DNA from 2 places in the Pseudomonas sp. LBUM1664 genome. Region 2 is predicted to be linked to the other one. Evidence: predicted binding sites of a transcription regulator. Region 2 holds the regulator's gene; the other holds the start of a gene.
The links. Region 2 encodes sigma-54, which starts transcription at its own class of promoters, with help from an activator protein. Its sites were predicted from a motif close to ANTGGCATNNANNTTGCTNT; they were not measured.

Region 1 (7,323 bases), 510 kb from region 2:
AGCCCGGGATACCCGACGAGTAGGTTTCTTTCCAACTGGTGCCGCCTACGGGCTGCAGACCTTGTTCGTTGGTGAAGCTGGCAAGCGCGAGCTGGCCAATCGGTTTGGTCTGGTTGTTGCTGAAGTTGGCCAGCAATACACCGCTGCCATCGATGGTCAGGTTAGTGATCTGGCCAGTGGCGTAGCCGTTCTGGGTCGGAATCGACCGAGCGGTGTCAGCGTTGAATTGGGTGGTGTTGGCCATGGAGATCGTAATATCTTCCGAGCCGGCGCCGTTGGCGGTCCAAACGTTGTTGGTCACGCTACCAGGGACCCAGCCAGTCAAGACCAAATCGCTGCTGATGATCGGCGTAGGCGTAGCCGGAGTACTGACTTGCGTCAGCTTGCCGCTCGAGTCGAACGTCATGGTCGAAGGGACCGGCGAGGTCGGCAAGCTGCCGTCCAGGTTGCGACCATCGATCAGCGTATAGACGTCCCAAGTGTTGGCAGCCGTCTTGACCATGTATTGGTCCATGGAATGCTGGTTACCCTGGGTATCGTAGACAGGGGTAGTGAATTGCTTGGTGAACGTGGCCGTATCAGTCGGATCGAACGTCAGGGTAGCGTTAGTCTGATCGATAACTGTCGCCGTGGAGTTCAGGTTGATCGTCGACGAAACCACGCTGGTGGCTTGCGGCGGCAAGTTGGAGGTATCAATGCGCAGGTCGGTCAAAATACCGTTGACGACGTTACCGTTGTCATCCACGCCGTAGCCCTGCAGATTCGCAGTGCCATCGCTGTTGGTGATATAGCCGTCCTTGTCGGTCTTGAAGGTACCGGCACGGGTATAGCTCAGCGCACCGTCGTTGCTCAGGACAAAGAAACCGGAACCTTGGATACCCATGTCCAGCACGTTGCCGGTGTTGTTAACGTCACCCTGGCCGAACTGCTGGGAAACGTTGGCCAGGCGCACGCCGTTGCCGACGGTCTTGCTGCCCGAACCCAGCTTGGTGGCCGAGTAGACGTCTTCGAATTCCGCTCGGGACGATTTGAAACCGGTGGTCGCCACGTTGGCGATGTTGTTGCCGGTCACGTCCAGTTGTTTGTTGGCTGCATAGAGACCGCTAAGGCCGATGTTGAAAGACATGTTGCACTCCTTTTGCCGGTTTAGTCGGCTCTACATACCAATAGTTTGTACTTTGGACAGACCGACGCTGCCCAGCCCGGCCAGGTTGAGCATCAGCTCACCGCCCGTCTGGCTGATCGTCACGCTGCTGACGGTAGCCGGCAGGTTGGTGGTCAGCGACGTGGCCTCGCCATCGATGGTGGCCGAGGCCGCGAAAGTGTAAGTGCCCGACTCGACCGTAGTGCCCGAGTCGTTCTTGCCATCCCAGATGAAATCGGAATTGCCGGCATTCTGGCTGCCCAGGTCGAGGGTGCGGACAGTCTTGCCGTCCTTGTCCATGATCTTGACCGCAACGGAGGAGACCGACGACGGGACCACCACTGTGCCGTTGAGGCTCTTGGAGGTATCGACCACCGCCTTGCTGCCCGGGGCAATGACCGAGCGACCCACCAGTGACGAGGCCTGCAGGGCCTGGGACGAGTTGTAGTTGCTGGCAAGACCGCTCACGGTGTCGTTGAGGGTGGTAATGCCTTCCAGGCTGCTGAATTGCGCCAGTTGGGCAACGAACTCACTGTTATCCTGCGGATCCAGCGGGTTCTGGTTTTTCAGTTGGGTAACCAGCAGTTGCAAGAATGCATCCTTGCCCAGTTCCGACGAGCCCGTGGCCGAGCTGGTCGCCGAGGCCAGGCCATCGCTGGTGGTGCTGGTCTTGACCGAGGAGTTGGCCAGAACCTCGTTGAGGCTCAAACCACTTGTAGTGCTGGTAACGCTCATGTGATTCGCCCCTTATCACTGACCGAGGGTCAGGACCTTCTGCATCATGGTTTTGGCGGTGTTCATCATTTCGGCGTTGGTCTGGAACGAACGACTGGCGGAAATCATGTCGGCCATTTCTTCGACGACGTTGACGTTCGGGTAATAGACGTAGCCTTTGCCGTCAGCAGCCGGATGGTTTGGCTCGTAACGCGCTTCGAGGTTGCTCTGGTCTTCGACCACACCCAACACCTGCACGCCCTGCCCGGCGGCTTCCTGATCCTGGAACAGCGAGTCGCTGCCGCCAGACTGGCCGCCCTGGTACATGGTGGCGAATACGGGGTGACGGGCACGGTAAGTCTGGTCGATGCTCGACGAAACGGTCTCGGCGTTGGCGATGTTACTGGCGACGGTGTTCAGGCGAGTGGTCTGGGCACTCATGGCACTGCCGGCAATGTTGAATACGCTCGCGATCGACATGGCTTACTCTCCGCGCAGGGCCGATACCAGCCCTTTGAACTTGCTGTTGAGCAGGGTGAAGCTGGCCTGGAAGTTCACGGAGTTTTCCGCGTAGTTGGACTGTTCCAGTTGAGCGTCCACAGTGTTCTGGTCAATCGAAGGTTGCATCGGCGTGCGATACATCAGCGACTCGTCGCCGTTGCCCAGGCCTTCGGCTTCGATATGACGGCTGTTGGTCATGTTCAACGCGAAGGAGCCGCTCTTGGTTTTCTCGTTCTGCTCGGCGAGCACTTTGGAGAAGTCCAGGTCCCGAGCCTTGTAGTTCGGGGTATCGGCGTTGGCAATGTTGTTGGCCAGGACTTCGGCACGCTGGGCGCGGAAGCTCAGGGCCTGTTCGTGGATACCGAGCGCTTTATCGAAGCTGATGCTCATGTCGGAAACCTTTGGGTGACCAGAATTTACGTACGATGGACATAGCAAGCGTCGTGCCACTTTCAAAAAGCCCATAAACCGGGGCTTTGCGGGCATCGGCAAAGCGGCAATGCCAGAAAAGCGGCAACTGGCTTCCGCTGGCTGCCGCTTTTCTGCCGCTTCTCAAGGGCAATGCCGCTCCCACAGGGATAGTGGTGGTGGGGAGGAAATTGGCGGGCATAAAAAAACGGGAGCCCGTGAGGACTCCCGTTTTTTTGACAACCCCAGCGAATCACTTCGCCTGGTAGATGATCCCAGGGCTGCACTGAACCATCTGATAATGATCCGGCAAACCGTTCAAGGCTTCGGAGGCGCCGAGGAACAGGTAGCCGCCTGGCTTCAGTGTGCTGTGGATACGCAGCAGGATGTCTTTTTTCACTTCGGCGGAGAAGTAGATCAGCACGTTGCGGCAGAACACGATGTCGAACTTGCCCAGGCTGGCATAGCTGTCCAGCAGGTTGAACGAGCGGAACTCCACACGGTTCTTGATCGGCGCCTTGACCATCCAGCGTCCCGGCCCTTTCGGGTCGAAGTAGCGTTGCAGGCGATCAGGCGACAGGCCGCGACCGATGGCCAGGCTGTCGTACTCGCCGGTCTTGCAGTTATTGAGCATGGTTCCGGACAGGTCGGTGGCGACGATCTGCACGCCCATCTTCAACTGGCCAATGTTGGTCCGTTCGAACTCGTCGATGGACATCGACAGCGAATAGGGTTCCTGCCCCGACGAGCAGGCCGCCGACCAGATCCGCAAGCGTTGGCCCGGGCTGGCCTTGAGGGCCGCCGGCAGCACCCTGTTCTTCAACACCTCGAACGGATAGGTGTCACGAAACCACAGGGTTTCGTTGGTGGTCATGGCGTCCACCACCATCTCACGCAAACCACTGCGCGGCTGGGTCTGGATACGCTGCGTCAATTCGCCCAACGATTTGAGGCCCTGTTGTTCCATCAATTTGTTGAGACGGCTCGACACCAGGTATTGCTTGTTTTCACCAAGCAATATGCCACAGGCTTTTTCCAGGAAGACCCGGAACTGCTCGAAATCCAAATTACCCGTAGACAAGATACCGCCTCTTTCATTGTGTTGACTTGCCGGACGCAAAACGCGCCCGACCTTTTATTCTGCTGCCTTGATCCGCTCGACTACCCGGGAAGCCAGGTCATCGGGCCTAAACTTGGCCAGGAAATCATCGGCACCGACTTTCTTGACCATCGCCTGGTTGAAAACACCGGACAACGAAGTGTGCAAGACGATATGCAGCTTCTGCATACGCGGGTCGCTGCGGATTTCCGACGTCAGGGTGTACCCGTCCATCTCCGGCATTTCGATGTCGGAGATCATCATCAGGAACTCCTCTTCAGGCTTCTTGCCCTCTTCGACCAGCTTACGCAGGTAGTCCAGCGCCTGCCGTCCATCGTTCAACGCCACCACTTCGACACCGACCGTTTGCAGGCAACGGGTCACCTGCTTACGTGCCACCGAAGAATCATCGACGGTCAGTACCCGCAGCGAAATCGCTTTGTGCTGGGTCTCGGCATCCACCACGCCGACGGAAATCGTCTCCGTAGTCGGCGCCACTTCGGCGAGGATTTTCTCCACGTCGATGATTTCCACCAACTGATTATCGACCCGGGTCACGGCCGTCAGGTAGTGATCACGACCCGTGCCCTTGGGCGGCGGATGGATCTCTTCCCAGTTCATGTTGACGATGCGTTCCACCGAGCGAACCAGGAAACCTTGGGTCTTGGTGTTGTACTCGGTGATGATCACGAACGGATTGCTCTGATCCAGCAGCCGCCCGGAACCGGTCGCCATGGCCAGATCGAGAATCGGGATGGTCGCCCCCCGGATATTCGCCACGCCGCACACAACGGGACTGGACTTCGGCATCAGGGTCAGCTTAGGACATTGCAGCACCTCGCGTACCTTGAATACGTTAATTCCATACAATTGCTGGCCGTCGAGACGAAACAACAACAGCTCGAGGCGATTCTGACCTACCAGCTGAGTGCGCTGGTTTACCGAATCCATTACTCCCGCCATGCCCTGACTCCTACCTAACGCTAATGTGTCCGACGCGCATTCATCACTAAACGGCACGGGGCTTGCTATTCAACCGGCATGAACGCACAAACGACATTTTTTCGACGCCTGACCACTCACTGCCGCCACTGGCTCGGTGCACTGTTGGCTGCTTGCCTGTTCGCTTCGAGCAGCCCTGTCCTTGCCGCTGTTCAGGTTACCTTGCCTGATCTCCTTATCGGCGTCACTCAGGGCTTTCTTGAATTCACCGTAGAAGACTACCTGGCAACCAGTCAAACCGAAGGTCGTTATGAGATCGAGGTCAACCAGCTCGACCCGCGTCTGCGCATGCCGATGTGCGACAAGGAATTGACTGCTTCGCTGGAAAGCCCGGCCAGGCCGCTGGGCCGGGTCACGGTGAAGGTTCGTTGCGACAGCGATGTGCCCTGGACAGTGTTTGTGCCCGCTCAAGTGCGTCTGTTTCGCGAGATTGTCACCACCACCCGTCCGCTCAAGCGGGCCGGAATCGTCGAGCCTCAGGACGTGGTGCTGCGTGAACGTGACGTCAGCCAGATCTCCCAGGGCTTCCTGACCTCCGTGGATCAGGCCATCGGGCAGAAACTTGTCCGACCAATGGTCGCCGATCAGACCGTGACCCTTGTGCATCTGGAACAGGCCGAAGTGGTCCGCAAGGGCGATCAGGTGGTCATCACCGCCCGCACCGGCTCGCTTGCCGTGCGGATGCCGGGCGAGGCCCTGTCCAACGGCGGCATGCGTGAACAGATTCGAGTGAAAAACCTCAACTCCCAACGCGTCATCAAAGCGCAGGTGATGGCCCCCGGCCAAGTGGAAGTGTCAATGTAGCGATCGGGTAGAAATGGGTAGAGAGCTGGCGCTTGATCCCGGTGTTCCCTAGACTGTGCCTTACGCAAAGGCAAGCGCAGACGTGCGCACGCTCATCGAATAAATGAGCCTAAAGTTTTTTTGGGGATGGCCGAAAACATGGCAAGCGTCCAAATACTCAGAGGTTTTTTACCATGGTCATCGATTTCAATCGTTTAAACAGCTCTCCACCGTTGACAGGCACTACGCGTACCAGCGTCAGCAAGGAAACCGTCGAAGCCGACAAATCCGCGCCGCTGCCTACTCCTGCCGAACAAGTCAACAACGGAGAGTCGGTACACCTCAGTAATGAGGCTCAGCAGTTGCAGAAGGTCACTGACAAGCTGCGCGATCAACCTGTCGTCGACAACGCCCGCGTGGCTGAGTTGAAAGCAGCTATCGCCGATGGCAGCTATAAAGTCGACAGCAACCGCGTAGCCAGCAAACTGCTCAACTTCGAAGCCCAGCGCTAGGCCGCCGCCTGCGCCAGGCTTTTGGACGCTTAAGACCCAAGGCCAGCCATGCACGACACTAATTTATTGCAACTGATCACCGACGACTTTGCCCCAGCGCAACACTTGCTGGAGTTATTGCAGGCCGAATCCCTGGCACTGCACGGTCGCGACATGCCCTTGCTGGAAAATATTCTGGCGCAGAAACAGGCATTGATCATTTTGCTCGATCAGCATGGCCGCAAGCGCAGCGAGATCCTCGCCAGCCTCAACCTGCCCGCCAACCACGGCGGCCTTGAGCAGCTGGCCAGCCAGTCGTCGATCGGCGATCAGCTGTTATCCCAAAGCGCAGTGCTCAATGACCTGCTCGCCCAGTGTCAGGCGACCAACGTCAAAAACGGGCAGTCGATCCTGCTCCAGCAGGCCGCCACCGCCAACCAGTTGCGCATCCTCAATGGCGGCGAAATTCCTACGCTTTATGACGCTCGCGGTTCGACCGCCAAGATGGTCAAGCACCGCCCGCTCAGCCAGGCATGAAACGAACAATGCCGACGCTCTATCAACGCGCGATACATGCTGGCAAAATGCTGGCTCTTTGTAGTCGTATTTTGCCTGGAGATTGACCCACCGTGTTCAATGCCTCAAACGCGGATGATGCTCCGCAGCCACCCAAGGTCCTTACCACGCCCCTGGAAATCTCCGGCAACCTGCGGATGCTGCAAGATAGCCACGACCCACTGATCATTACCTTCCACGAACGCCCCCAGCGCTTCCAGAGCTACCTGGTCGATGTTGATCGCGAGAACCATTGCATCGCCTTCGACGAAATGATCCCCCGCAACGGTGAACGTTTCCTGCTGGCGGGCGAGTCGTTTCGGGTCGAAGGTTTCCATGAAGGCGTGCGCATCGCGTGGGAAGGCAACGGCCCTTTGACCATCGATGAATCCAAAGACGGTCGCTGCTATCGCGGTGCCTTGCCCAACGAAGTGGTTTATCACCAACGCCGTAACGCCTTTCGCGCCGCCCTGAAACTGGCGCAGCTGGTGGACGTCGAACTGGGCGGCGAAAAGCTCAAGACACCGGCAACCGGCAAGCTGCTGGATCTTTCCGCAACCGGCTGCAAGCTGCGCTTCGATGGCGACATCACCGCACGCCTGCAATTGGGCCAAGTCTACGAGCGC
Region 2 (7,323 bases):
GCAGCACTGGGAAGCGCGAGCGCCTGGGCCCTTCCCAACGACCGCGACCAACCTATCCGTATCCAGGCCGACGACGCTCAGCTGGACGACAAGAACGGTGTAGCCACCTATAAAGGCGATGTGATCATCACCCAAGGCACGATGAAGGTCACCGGCAATACCGTGACCATCACTCGCACCCCGACCGGCGATATCGACGTGGTGACCTCGGTGGGCAACCTGGCCTATTTCGAGCAGATGCAAACCGCGGGCGACACCAAGCCCGTGCAGGGCTACGGGGTGACTATCCAGTATCACGCTTCCCAAGATCGCGTTGTACTGATCGACCGCGCCAAGGTCATCGACAAAGACGGCAACACCACCCAAGGCGAGAAAATCGTCTACGACACGAACAAAAAACTGGCCAGCGCCGGTCGTGCCACGGGTAACAAGGTGACCGAGCAGCGCCCACGGATCGACATGGTGATCCAGCCTAAAAAGAAAACCGAGCAGAAGGCCCAGTAATGGCAACTCTGAAAGCTCAGCACCTGGCCAAGAGCTACAAGAGCCGTCAAGTCGTACGTGACGTCAGCCTGTCCATCGACAGCGGCCAGATCGTCGGCCTGCTCGGCCCCAACGGCGCGGGCAAGACTACCTGCTTCTACATGATCGTCGGCCTGGTCCAGGCCGATCAGGGTCGCGTGCTGATCGACGACCTGGACGTCAGCCACCAGCCGATGCACGGCCGGGCAAAGGCCGGTATCGGCTATCTGCCGCAAGAAGCGTCGATCTTCCGCAAACTGTCGGTTGCCGACAACATCATGGCGATCCTCGAGACCCGCAAGGAGCTCGACAAGGCTGGCCGCCGCCAGGAGCTGGAAAGCCTGTTGCAGGAATTCCACATCAACCACATTCGCGACAACCTGGGTATGAGCCTGTCCGGTGGCGAACGGCGACGCGTGGAAATTGCCCGCGCCCTGGCCACCGCACCGAAATTCATCCTGCTCGACGAACCGTTCGCCGGTGTGGATCCGATCTCGGTGGGCGACATCAAGCAGATCATCCACCACCTCAAGGCCAAGGGGATCGGCGTGCTGATCACCGACCACAACGTGCGTGAGACGCTGGATATCTGTGAAACCGCCTATATCGTCAATGACGGCCAGCTGATCGCCGAAGGCGACTCCGCCACCATCCTGGCCAATGAACTGGTCAAGGAAGTGTATCTGGGCCATGAGTTCCGCCTGTAAGCACAAAGTGTCTGGCGAATCGCCCGGGCGTCGTTTAATTTTATTACGGCGACGCCCTAGGCAAACACTCCAGTTTCAGGCATATAATTTGCTTATGTTTGGCGCTTCGGCGCCCTGTAGTGGATGGCGCATGTGCGCCGGCGAATTAAGGTGTTAAGCCCCAGCCATGAAACCATCGCTAGTCTTGAGAATGGGCCAGCAGCTGACGATGACACCGCAGCTGCAACAGGCCATCCGCCTGCTCCAATTGTCGACCCTGGACCTGCAACAGGAAATCCAGGAGGCCCTGGAGTCCAATCCGATGCTCGAACGCCAGGAAGAAGGCGACGACTTCGACAACACCGATCCGCTGGCCGACAACGTCGAGCAAAAAACCAGTACCGAAATCCCGGAACCGTCCTACCAGGAAGCCGCCCCGACGGTGGATAACCTTGAGGATGGCGAATGGAACGAACGCATCCCCAATGACCTGCCGGTGGACACGGCCTGGGAAGACGTCTACCAGACCAGCGCCAGCAGCCTGCCAAGCGGCGATGACGACGAGTGGGACTTCACCACCCGCACCTCCGCTGGCGAGAGCCTGCAAAGCCATCTGCTGTGGCAGCTGAACCTGTCGCCGATGTCCGACACCGATCGCCTGATCGCCGTGACCCTGATCGATTGCATCAATAATCAGGGCTACCTGGACGAAACGCTCGAAGAAATCCTCGAAGCCTTCGACCCCGAGCTGGACATCGAACTGGACGAGATCGAAGCCGTCCTGCACCGCATTCAGCAATTCGAGCCGGCCGGCATCGGCGCCCGTAACCTGGGCGAGTGCCTGCTGCTGCAACTGCGCCAGTTATCCGCCAAGACGCCTTGGCTGGCCGAAGCCAAGCGGCTGGTCACCGATTACATCGACCTGCTGGGTGGTCGCGACTACAGCCAACTGATGCGGCGCATGAAGCTCAAGGAAGATGAACTGCGCCAGGTGATCGAACTGGTCCAGAGCCTCAACCCGCGCCCGGGCTCGCAGATCGAGTCCACCGAACCCGAATACGTGGTGCCCGACGTGATCGTGCGCAAGCACAACGATCGCTGGCTGGTGGAACTGAACCAGGAATCGGTGCCCAAGCTGCGGGTCAACGCCCAGTACGCAGGCTTTGTAAGGCGCGCTGACACCAGCGCCGACAACACCTTCATGCGCAACCAGTTGCAGGAAGCGCGCTGGTTCATCAAGAGCCTGCAAAGTCGCAACGAAACCTTGATGAAAGTAGCCACCCAGATCGTCGAGCATCAGCGCGGCTTCCTGGAGTACGGCGACGAAGCGATGAAACCGTTGGTCCTGCATGACATCGCCGAGGCGGTTGGCATGCACGAGTCGACGATTTCGCGGGTGACCACCCAGAAATTCATGCATACCCCTCGGGGCATCTATGAATTGAAATACTTTTTCTCCAGCCACGTCAGCACCTCCGAAGGCGGTGAATGCTCGTCCACGGCCATCCGCGCGATCATCAAAAAACTGGTAGCGGCGGAAAATCAGAAAAAGCCGTTGAGTGACAGCAAGATCGCTGGTTTACTGGAGGCACAAGGCATTCAGGTGGCCCGCCGTACCGTCGCCAAATACCGCGAATCCTTAGGGATCGCACCTTCGAGCGAACGCAAGCGGTTGATGTAACAGGCCACGCCACAGCGTTCCAGTGGCAGGTATTTCTGCCTGCCGCTTTATGCACTGGCAACGAAGGAGAAGCTGTATGCAAGTCAACATCAGTGGACACCAACTGGAAGTGACCGAGCCCCTGCGCACCTACATCGGCGAAAAACTCGACCGATTAGAAAGGCATTTCGACAAGATCACCAACGTGCAAGTCACGATGAACGTCGAGAAGCTGCTGCAGAAAATCGAAGCCACGCTGCATATCCCCGGCGGAGAAGTGGTCGCCAACGCGGAGCACACCGACATGTACGCCGCAATTGACCTGCTGACCGACAAGCTGGATCGCCAACTCAAAAAGCATAAGGAAAAGACCCAAAGCCTCCTTCAGGGCGCAACCGGTCGTTAACCCCCCCAATCCATGATCCGACTAGAATCCATCCTGACCCCCGGCCGTTCCCTGGTGAACGTGCCGGGTGGCAGTAAAAAGAAAGCCCTAGAACAAATCGCCGACCTGATCGGCCGCGAAGTGCCGGACCTGAAAAGGCAGGACGTCTTCGAGGCCTTGATCGCCCGTGAAAAACTCGGTTCCACCGGTTTTGGCAACGGCATCGCCATCCCTCACTGCCGCCTCAAAGGTTGTACCGCGCCAATCAGCGCGCTGTTGCACCTTGAAGCCGCCATAGATTTCGACGCCATCGACGGCGCACCGGTCGACCTGCTGTTTGTACTGCTGGTTCCGGAAGCGGCGACCGATGCGCACCTTGAGCTGCTGCGCCAGATCGCCAGCATGCTGGACCGCAAGGAAGTACGCGAAAAACTGCGCAGCGCACCGAGCAACCAGGCCTTGTATCAGGTAGTCCTGGACGAGCAGAGCGGTCATTAACATGCGCATGATCATCGTCAGTGGCCGCTCCGGCTCCGGTAAAAGCACCGCCCTCAATGTGCTTGAGGACAGCGGCTACTATTGCATCGACAACCTGCCAGCCGGCCTGCTGCCGGAACTGGCCGAGCGCGCCCTGATCCACACCGAACTGGCGCAACCCTTGGTGGCGGTGTCCATCGATGCACGCAACCTGCCGAGCCATCTGTCGCGGTTTCCTGAACTGCTCGAGGAAGTGCGCAACCGGCATATCCAGTGCGATGTGCTGTACCTGGATGCCGATGAAGAGACACTGCTCAAGCGCTTTTCCGAAACCCGCCGGCGCCACCCGCTGAGCAACGCCAGCCGCTCCCTGGCCGAAGCCATCCATGACGAAAGCCAGCTGCTGAGTCCGATCGCCGACCTGGCGGACCTGAAGGTCAACACCACGAACCTGAACCTGTATCAGTTGCGCGACACCATCAAGTTGCGCCTGCTGAACCAGCCGGAGCCGGGCACGGCGTTCCTGGTGGAGTCGTTCGGTTTCAAGCGTGGCATGCCGGTAGACGCCGACCTGGTGTTCGATGTGCGCTGCCTGCCCAACCCTTATTGGAAACCGGAATTGCGTGAGCAATCCGGGCTCGACCAGCCGGTGGTCGACTACCTGGCTGCCCAGCCGGATGTCGAGGACATGTATCAGGACATCTCCAGCTACCTGCTCAAATGGCTGCCCCGCTTCGCCGCGAGCAACCGTGCCTACGTCACAATCGCCATCGGCTGTACCGGAGGCCATCACCGCTCCGTCTACCTGACCGAACGCCTGGGTCAGCTCCTGCAACAATCCCTGAAGAACGTCCAGGTTCGCCACCGCGACCTCAGCTAAAGGATTCACATCGCGATGCCTGCTCAGGAAATTGAAATCATCAACAAGCTGGGTCTGCATGCCCGTGCGTCGGCCAAGTTCGTCGGGGTTGCAGGCCAGTTCAAGGACACCAGCATCAGAGTCGGCCGCACGCCGGAGTCCACGATCGACGGTAAAAGCATCATGGCGATGATGATGCTCGCCGCCGGCAAGGGCACCAAGATCTACCTGGAAACTGAAGGTGAGCAGGCACAAGAAGCAATGGATGCGCTGAAGGCCCTGATCAACAACTTTTTCGACGAAGGTGGATAACCCCACCCCCTGTTGCTCTGTTCGACTATCAGGCCAACGCCGTATCCATCACCATCATCAAACAAAACCCCACCAGCAACCCCAGGCTCGCCAGCTTCTCGTGACCGTTGCGACGGGATTCGGGAATGACCTCATGGGTCACCACCAGCAACATCGCCCCGGCCGCAAGCGCCAGCCCCAAGGGCAACAGCAGTTCGGCCAGGCTTACCAGCCAGGCGCATAGCAGCGCGAACACTGGCTCGACCAGCCCAGACGCGGCGCCAATCAGGAACGCCTTGACCCGCGACATCCCGGCCGTGGCCAACACCAGTGCGATCACCAATCCTTCAGGTACATCCTGCAAAGCGATACCCATCGCCAGGCTGTCGGCATCGGGCATGCCGCCGCCCGCCGACACGCCGACGGCCATCCCTTCCGGAATGTTGTGGGCAATAATGGCAAACACGAACAACCAGATCCGCGGCGCGATCATCAAACGCCCAGGTACCTCTACCAGCCTTTCTGGCGTAGAGGACACCTTGCGATCTACCAAGTACAGCCCGAAAGCGCCTAGCAGGATGCCGAAGCTGATCAGGCCGCTGGCCGCCCAAGGCGTGAGCCCCAACTGCTCGGCGGCGGCAATCCCCGGCACGATCAGCGAAAATGCAGTGGCGGCGAGCATCACCCCGGCACCGAAGCCCAGCAGCGAATCGCTCACGGCCTGGGGCATGCGCCGGATGACCAGCACGGGCACGGCGCCTAACGCCGTACCCAAGGCACAAAGACCACCGCCCTGCAGCGCACGCAGCAGCTTGGGCTCCAAGTCCAGCCAAGCCAGGCCCTGCGCCGCCAGTAATGTCATCCCAGCCAACAGCAACAGCGAACCCAAGGCGTAGCGAAACATCCGCCCGCTTCCTATCGCCAGTGTTTGAGTATCCATAGTCAGCCTTGGGTTGTTTTTATGAAGGGCTCAGGCCAGCGCAGCCTGATAGCGCCGTGCCACTTCCGGCCAGTGAATCACGTTGTAGAAGGCATTGATGTATTCCGGACGACGGTTCTGATACAGCAGGTAATAAGCGTGTTCCCACACGTCCAGGCCCAGAATCGGTGTATTGCCATTCATCAACGGGCTGTCCTGGTTGCCGCTGCTTTCCACCACCAGGGTCTTTTGCGGGGTCACGCTCAACCAGGCCCAGCCGCTGCCGAAACGGGTCAGCGCCGCTTTGGTGAAGGCTTCTTTAAATCGTTCGATGCCGCCCAGTTGCGCCTCGATCGCTGCGGCCAGTGCACCCTCAGGCTGACCGCCACCCTGGGGCGCCATGACCTCCCAGAACAACGAATGGTTGGCATGACCACCGCCCTGATTGATCACTGCGGCCCGCAGGCTTTGCGGCAATTGCTCCACACTGGCCACCAGTTTTTCGACGGGCCATTGGGCGTATTCGGTGCCATCCACCGCGGCGTTCAGGTTGTTGATGTAAGTCTGGTGGTGCTTGGTGTAGTGGATCTCCATGGTTTGCGCATCAATGTGCGGTTCCAGGGCGTCGTAGGCGTAAGGCAACGCAGGCAAGGTAAAAGCCATTTTCAATGAACTCCGTGATGAAGAGGGGCGTTGCGATGCCGGGGCGCAGCGGCATTGCAGTGCAACAGGCGTTGGGTGCGCGGGTACTCACCGTGCTCACTGATGAAATTCAGCAGTTCGACGTAGGTCTTGTGGCTCTGACGCATCGCGGCAGCACGCAGGGCTGGTGCCAGACGCTCGTCCTGCAGGGCCTGCAACAACCGTTGGTGGATGGCGCACAGGTACTCGGCGCTCTCCTCCGGCTGGTTCAGGCGCAAGTGCAAATCCGCCAGGTTGTGATGGGACACGACACAGGCGGCCACGGCTTCGTCGGCGTCTGCCCAGCGCTCAAACAGCACCTGGGCCAACGCCAGCGCTTGCAGATACGCTTCGCGGGCGTCCACCAGCTCGCCTAGCATGAAACAGCGATTGGCCCGTTCGATCGTGCGTTTCCAGTGTTCCATGATGAGTCCTCCACACAGGTGTCGGGGTTACACGCCGCCGGCGGTGAGCTTCTCGGGGTCCAGCAGGACCTCCAGTTCGCTGCGCGTCAGATCGGTGTGTTCCAGGGCGACATCAATGACCGGGCGGCCTTGCTGATAAGCCTTCTTGGCGATTTCAGCGGCTCTCTGGTAACCGATGATCGGATTCAGCGCCGTGACCAGGATCGGGTTACGCGACAGCGCTTCCTTGAGCCTGGTCTCGTTGACCTTGAATGTGGCGATGGCCTTGTCCGCCAGCAACCGGCTGGCCGTGGACATCAGGGTGATGCTGCTCAGCAGGTTCTGGGCGATGATCGGCAGCATCACGTTCAGCTCAAAGTTGCCCGACTGACCGGCGATGGTGATCACCGTGTCATTGCCGATCACCTGGGCCGCCACC

Region 1: the regulator sigma-54 is predicted to act here: its motif matches at 2,791-2,810, upstream of flgB (flagellar basal body rod protein FlgB).

What each region holds. Positions count from the first base shown of each region.
Region 1 is NZ_CP166791.1:4,789,181-4,796,503, forward strand. Features, by position in the region: gene flgE (flagellar hook protein FlgE) at 1-1,126, opposite strand, end outside; gene flgD (flagellar hook assembly protein FlgD) at 1,157-1,879, opposite strand; gene flgC (flagellar basal body rod protein FlgC) at 1,895-2,338, opposite strand; gene flgB (flagellar basal body rod protein FlgB) at 2,342-2,749, opposite strand; gene cheR (protein-glutamate O-methyltransferase CheR) at 3,021-3,848, opposite strand; gene ACA047_RS22465 (chemotaxis protein CheV) at 3,903-4,829, opposite strand; gene flgA (flagellar basal body P-ring formation chaperone FlgA) at 4,908-5,672, shown strand; gene flgM (flagellar biosynthesis anti-sigma factor FlgM) at 5,846-6,163, shown strand; gene ACA047_RS22480 (flagella synthesis protein FlgN) at 6,212-6,679, shown strand; gene ACA047_RS22485 (flagellar brake protein) at 6,772-7,323, shown strand, end outside.
Region 2 is NZ_CP166791.1:5,299,392-5,306,714, forward strand. Features, by position in the region: gene lptA (lipopolysaccharide transport periplasmic protein LptA) at 1-504, shown strand, start outside; gene lptB (LPS export ABC transporter ATP-binding protein) at 504-1,229, shown strand; gene ACA047_RS24790 (RNA polymerase factor sigma-54) at 1,396-2,889, shown strand; gene hpf (ribosome hibernation-promoting factor, HPF/YfiA family) at 2,966-3,274, shown strand; gene ptsN (PTS IIA-like nitrogen regulatory protein PtsN) at 3,287-3,751, shown strand; gene rapZ (RNase adapter RapZ) at 3,753-4,610, shown strand; gene ACA047_RS24810 (HPr family phosphocarrier protein) at 4,626-4,901, shown strand; gene ACA047_RS24815 (ZIP family metal transporter) at 4,930-5,820, opposite strand; gene ACA047_RS24820 (superoxide dismutase) at 5,851-6,462, opposite strand; gene ACA047_RS24825 (DUF2753 family protein) at 6,465-6,905, opposite strand; gene ACA047_RS24830 (class II fumarate hydratase) at 6,933-7,323, opposite strand, start outside.